2 regions of the Escherichia albertii genome follow, and region 2 is predicted to be linked to the other one. Evidence: predicted binding sites of a transcription regulator. Region 2 holds the regulator's gene; the other holds the start of a gene.
The links. The regulator PhoB, encoded in region 2, activates phosphate uptake and scavenging genes when phosphate is short. The targets are predictions, from matches to a motif close to CTGTCATAAAACTGNCNNAT.
Positions count from the first base shown of each region.

Region 1: a site for PhoB is predicted at 1,389-1,408, ahead of ugpB (sn-glycerol-3-phosphate ABC transporter substrate-binding protein UgpB). Genes of this name have one in related genera too.

Region 1 is NZ_CP117568.1:2,592,540-2,595,960, reverse strand. Features, by position in the region: gene PS053_RS12660 (hypothetical protein) at 3-293, shown strand; gene PS053_RS12655 (PLDc N-terminal domain-containing protein) at 408-1,154, shown strand; gene ugpB (sn-glycerol-3-phosphate ABC transporter substrate-binding protein UgpB) at 1,503-2,819, shown strand; gene ugpA (sn-glycerol-3-phosphate ABC transporter permease UgpA) at 2,917-3,421, shown strand, end outside.
Region 2 is NZ_CP117568.1:4,123,185-4,126,605, forward strand. Features, by position in the region: gene sbcD (exonuclease subunit SbcD) at 1-1,167, opposite strand, end outside; gene phoB (phosphate response regulator transcription factor PhoB) at 1,356-2,045, shown strand; gene phoR (phosphate regulon sensor histidine kinase PhoR) at 2,103-3,398, shown strand.

The DNA.
Region 1 (3,421 bases), 1.5 Mb from region 2:
GAATGGATTTCTTAACGGTCTTTTTAAAGCTATTTTGCTGCGCGGTTGTTTTGCGATGGAGTTCTTCAGACGAAAACGATAAATCGTGCAGCACGCTGATCGTCTATTTTAGCGCCTGGCTGTACGCAGGTTGGGTTGGAATAACATTTGAACCTTTGCGAGGGCTGGGAGTACTTATTTTCCCAGTCATTGCCTTATGGCTAGCGGATAAAAAAATAAACTTACTACTTGGTGCAAGCGTACTGCTCGTGGGCTATGCCATTGTCTTTATTCAGTCATACACCGGGGGATAGCTGTTAAATCCGGTCGTGGGCAATCAATGAACTTCGTCCGTATACAGACTTGTTTCAACGGGTCGGGAGGATTAAAACCAGACCTCATATTTTTGCCACGGAAAGGTCCCTCCCATGCATTACGCTGTTATCGTTATGCTTGAACTGCTGTGCTGTATTCACGCTTATCGTACCGGACAAGAGAGATACTGGATTTTTATCATCTTCTTTTTTCCGGTGATTGGCTGCGTGGCATATTTTGTCCTGGTGATGTTGCCAGAAACCGGAGCTGACCGTCATGGGCGTTCCTTGCTGATGCGTTTGCAGGACAAAATCAACCCGGAACGCCACCTGCGCAAATTAACCGAAGAGCTGGCGATTGCCGAGACGAATCAAAACCACTATCAACTTGCCAACGAACTGGCGCGCCTCGAACGCTACCACGAAGCTGTTCCCCATTATCAGCAGGCGTTAGGCGGGATATTCGCCCATGAAGCGGTAATGATGTTAAGTCTGGCGCAGGCGCAATTTGCCATTCAGGAGTTCGCCGCCTGTCAGCAGACGCTGGAAGATGTGATGCGCTATAACCCTGATTTTCAGTCGGCAGAAGGGCATCTGTTATTCGCCAGAGCGTTAGCGGCACAGGAAAAATATACTGATGCGGAAAGTGAGTTTGAGGTATTAATTTCTTATTACTCAGGCCCGCAGGCGCGTATTTATTATGCGGAGATGCTGGCAAAAATGAACCGACTCCGTGAAGCCAATGAGCAGTATGTTGCTGTGGTTGATACGGCTAAACGTTCAAGACCTCATTATAGAAAACACCACCGGGAATGGATTAAGACCGCCAATGAACGGCTGAAGCAGAGTGTGGTGCGATAAAAATTGTCTTTGCTGTTAGACCTGTCTGTGGGTAACCTTTTGTTAAAATTGGAAAATATCGCTCCTGTAGGCCGGATAAGGCATTTACGCCGCATCCGGCATGAAACGATAAACACGTTATCTACAATCTGTAGCGTTTGACACAGATCTTCTCTTTTTCCTGCTTATCCGTGCCCCATCTCCCATTTTCCTTTCCCCGCGTCGTCACTGCCTTGTCATCTCTCTGACACCTTACTATCTTAAAAATGTAACAAAATAGTTATTTTTCTGTAATTCGAGCATGTCATGTTACCCCGCGAGCATAAAACGCGTGAATTCACGCATTCGGTACAACAAGAGAGATAATCAATGAAACCGTTACGTTATACAGCTTCAGCACTGGCGCTCGGAGTGGCTTTAATGGCAAATGCGCAGGCAGTGACGACTATTCCGTTCTGGCATTCTATGGAAGGGGAACTGGGTAAAGAGGTGGACTCTCTGGCCCAGCGTTTTAACGCCGAAAACCCGGATTACAAAATCGTACCGACCTATAAAGGCAACTACGAACAGAATTTAAGTGCGGGGATTGCCGCATTCCGCACCGGCAACGCTCCGGCTATTTTGCAAGTTTATGAAGTTGGCACCGCCACCATGATGGCGTCGAAAGCCATTAAACCGGTGTATGACGTGTTTAAAGAGGCGGGGATTAACTTCGATGAGTCGCAGTTTGTGCCAACGATTTCCGGTTACTACTCCGACAGCAAAACCGGACACTTACTCTCCCAGCCGTTCAACAGCTCGACTCCTGTTCTCTATTACAACAAAGACGCCTTCAAGAAAGCGGGGTTAGACCCGGAACAGCCGCCGAAAACCTGGCAGGATCTGGCGGACTATGCCGCGAAACTGAAAGCCTCTGGTATGAAGTGCGGCTACGCCAGCGGCTGGCAGGGCTGGATCCAACTGGAAAACTTTAGCGCCTGGAACGGTTTGCCGTTTGCCAGCAAAAACAACGGCTTTGATGGCACAGATGCCGTGCTGGAGTTCAACAAGCCGGAGCAGGTGAAACACATCGCCATGCTCGAAGAGATGAACAAGAAGGGTGATTTCAGCTACGTCGGGCGTAAGGATGAATCCACCGAGAAGTTCTATAACGGTGATTGTGCGATGACGACCGCCTCTTCAGGTTCTCTTGCCAACATTCGTGAGTACGCCAAATTTAACTACGGTGTCGGCATGATGCCTTACGACGCGGACGCGAAAGATGCGCCGCAAAACGCCATTATCGGCGGAGCCAGTCTGTGGGTGATGCAGGGCAAAGATAAAGAAACTTACATCGGCGTGGCGAAGTTTCTCGACTTCCTCGCGAAGCCGGAAAACGCTGCCGAGTGGCATCAGAAAACCGGTTATCTGCCAATCACCAAAGCGGCTTATGACCTGACCCGTGAACAAGGCTTTTACGAGAAAAACCCAGGGGCGGATATCGCCACGCGTCAGATGCTGAACAAGCCGCCGTTGCCGTTCACCAAAGGGCTGCGTCTGGGCAACATGCCGCAAATCCGCGTGATTGTGGATGAAGAGCTGGAGAGCGTGTGGACCGGTAAGAAGACGCCACAGCAGGCGCTGGATACCGCCGTTGAGCGTGGGGATCAGTTGCTGCGCCGCTTTGAGAAATCGACGAAGTCTTAACCAGTGAAATGCCGGATGTGTTTTGCTTATCTGACCTGTCATCGCGTGTAGGCCGGATAAGCGAAGCGCATCCGGCACAGTTCAGGAATTAACCGTAATGTCATCATCCCGCCCGGTGTTTCGCTCGCGCTGGCTGCCTTATTTGCTGGTCGCGCCGCAGCTCATCATCACCGTTATCTTTTTTATCTGGCCTGCGGGCGAAGCGTTGTGGTACTCGCTGCAAAGCGTCGATCCGTTTGGTTTCTCCAGCCAGTTTGTCGGCCTGGATAATTTCGTCGCGCTGTTCCATGACAGTTACTATCTCGACGCCTTCTGGACGACGATAAAATTTAGCACCTTTGTCACCGTCAGCGGTTTGCTGGTGTCGCTGTTCTTTGCGGCGCTGGTGGAGTACATCGTGCGCGGCAGCCGTTTCTATCAAACCTTAATGCTGCTGCCATATGCCGTGGCCCCCGCCGTTGCCGCCGTATTGTGGATATTTTTGTTTAATCCCGGCCGCGGGCTGATTACCCATTTTCTCGCTGAGTTCGGCTATGACTGGAACCACGCACAAAACAGTGGTCAGGCGATGTTCCTGGTGGTGTTTGCTTCGGTGTGGAAAC
Region 2 (3,421 bases):
TGTGGCGAAAAGATGTTGCAGACGTTGATGCTGCGTTTCATCAAGTTCCTCCAGCGCCAGACGGCGATTAAAAACGTCCTCGACGCTAAGTTCGCTGAGAGTTTCACGCTGTTGGCTGGCCAATACACGCTCGCGCTGTTCGCGGCTCCGGCGTACCAGCAGGACTTCCACAGGCAGTGATTCAGTTAATGTCTGAATTTTGCGCTGAATATCATGCAGATACTCATCAGTAGTGATTTCAATATCCAGCCAGATGGGCGGGTTCTGCGGCGCATCTCGCCATTGTTCCAGTTGCGTGGTAATCGCCGCCAGGTCTCCTTTCAGTACCGCCATCGGTTGTGTTACCGGTACACTCAGATTTTCCACGCTCTCTAATTTGCCGTTTGAAAATGTCACCAGATGGACATATTTATTTTTGCCGCATTCATCAAAACTCAGAGGAATGGGGGAGCCGCAATAGCGAACATGCTCCATGCCGCCAATAATCTGCGCGCGGTGAATATGCCCGAGCGCGATGTAGTCGGCTGGCGGAAAGTTTTGTGCCGGGAAGGCATCCAGCGTACCTATATAGATGTCGCGCACGGCGTCGCTTTTGCTGGCGCCAACGGTCGTTAAATGCCCCGTGGCGATGATGGGCAGAGGCTGATCGCCGCGCAGCTTGCAGGCATCGGCATAGTGTTGTTGGTAATAGTCAGTGATCGCTGTCAGCAAATGCTGCTGTTTTTCAATACCGTTAAGCCCCGCCTGGCTGGTAATAATGTCACGCGGGCGTAAAAAAGGAATGGGGCATAGCACCGCGCCAGGCGTCCCGTCGCGACGTGGCAAGATTTGTGGGGCATGTCCGGCGCTGGCGACCACGGTAGTATTGAGGAACGCCATGATATCGCGCGATTCATTCAGCGTGGCTACCGAGTCATGGTTTCCTGCCAGTACCACCAGATGACAGCCGGTTTGCTGTAAATTGACAACAAAGCGGTTATATAACGTACGGGCGTAACTGGGCGGTGAGCCGGTATCGAAAACATCACCGGCAACAATAATCGCATCTACCTGATGGGTTTGCGCGGTCTCCAGCAGCCAGTCAAGAAAGGCCTGATGTTCAGCTTCGCGGCTTTTGCTGTAGAAGTTCTGGCCGAGATGCCAGTCTGATGTGTGAAGAATGCGCATAACAATTTCCTGGCGAAAAAGCATGAGCGCGATTATACCCAAACAGGTGTGTGATTTACTTTTTTCTGCGCCCGGAAATCAATAACCTGAGGACGAGTGCGACGTTCTTTTCATAAATCTGTCATAAATCTGACGCATAATGGCGTCGCATTAATGATCGCAATCTATCTCTTACAACAGGGCAAATCATGGCGAGACGTATTCTGGTCGTAGAAGATGAAGCTCCAATTCGCGAAATGGTCTGCTTCGTACTCGAGCAAAATGGCTTTCAGCCAGTCGAAGCGGAAGATTATGACAGTGCTGTGAACCAACTGAATGAACCCTGGCCGGATTTAATTCTCCTCGACTGGATGTTACCCGGCGGTTCCGGTATCCAGTTCATCAAACATCTTAAGCGTGAGTCAATGACCCGGGATATCCCGGTGGTGATGTTGACCGCCAGAGGGGAAGAAGAAGATCGCGTGCGTGGACTTGAAACCGGCGCGGATGACTATATCACCAAGCCGTTTTCGCCGAAGGAGCTGGTGGCGCGAATTAAAGCGGTGATGCGCCGTATTTCCCCTATGGCGGTAGAAGAGGTGATTGAGATGCAGGGGCTAAGTCTCGATCCGACTTCTCACCGGGTGATGGCGGGCGAAGAGCCGCTGGAGATGGGGCCGACAGAATTTAAACTACTGCACTTTTTTATGACCCATCCCGAACGCGTGTACAGTCGCGAACAACTGTTAAATCATGTCTGGGGAACCAACGTATATGTGGAGGACCGCACGGTCGATGTCCACATTCGTCGCCTGCGTAAAGCACTGGAGCCTGGCGGGCATGACCGCATGGTGCAGACCGTGCGCGGTACCGGATATCGTTTTTCAACCCGCTTTTAACGCCTTGCTCATCGGACGCAGAGCAGGGCTTATGATTTCTTAACTGGAGTATCTTACGTGCTGGAACGGCTGTCGTGGAAAAGGCTGGTGCTGGAGCTGCTACTTTGCTGCCTCCCGGCCTTCATCCTGGGTGCTTTTTTTGGTTACCTGCCCTGGTTTTTGTTGGCATCGGTAACGGGACTGCTTATCTGGCATTTCTGGAATTTATTGCGTCTTTCATGGTGGCTGTGGGTTGACCGCAGTATGACGCCGCCACCGGGGCGTGGTAGCTGGGAACCGCTGCTGTACGGCTTACACCAGATGCAACTGCGTAATAAAAAACGTCGCCGCGAGCTGGGCAATCTTATTAAACGTTTTCGTAGCGGCGCGGAGTCGCTGCCCGATGCGGTGGTGCTGACTACGGAAGAGGGCGGCATTTTCTGGTGCAACGGTCTGGCGCAACAAATTCTTGGCCTGCGCTGGCCGGAAGATAATGGGCAGAACATCCTTAACCTGCTGCGTTACCCGGAGTTTACGCAATATCTGAAAACTCGCGATTTTTCTCGCCCGCTTAATCTGGTACTCAACACCGGGCGGCATCTGGAAATTCGCGTCATGCCTTATACCCATAAACAGTTGCTGATGGTGGCGCGCGATGTCACGCAAATGCATCAACTGGAAGGGGCGCGGCGCAACTTTTTTGCCAACGTAAGCCATGAGTTGCGTACACCGTTGACGGTATTACAGGGCTACCTGGAGATGATGCATGAGCAGCCGCTGGAAGGCGCAGTTCGAGAAAAAGCGTTGCACACCATGCGTGAACAGACCCAGCGGATGGAGGGGCTGGTAAAGCAGTTGCTGACACTGTCAAAAATTGAAGCTGCACCAACGCAGTTGCTGAATGAGAAGGTTGATGTGCCGATGATGCTGCGCGTTGTTGAGCGTGAAGCTCAGACTCTGAGCCAGCACAAACAGACATTTACTTTTGAAATTGATAACAACCTCAAAGTGTCTGGCAATGAAGATCAGCTACGTAGTGCGATTTCCAACCTGGTTTATAACGCGGTGAATCATACGCCGGAAGGTACACATATTACCGTGCGCTGGCAGCGAGTACCGCACGGTGCCGAGTTTAGCGTTGAAGATAACGGGCCAGGCATTGCACCGGAGCATATTCCGCGACTGACGGAGCGTTTTTATCGTGTTGATAAAGCGCGTTCCCGACAAACAGGTGGCAGCGGATTAGGGTTAGCCATCGTTAAACATGCGGTGAATCATCACGAAAGTCGCCTGAATATTGAGAGTACATTGGGTAAAGGCACGCGTTTCAGCTTTGTTTTGCCGGAACGTTTAATTGCCAAAAACAGTGATTAATCCACCTTTGTCATTTTTTGTTT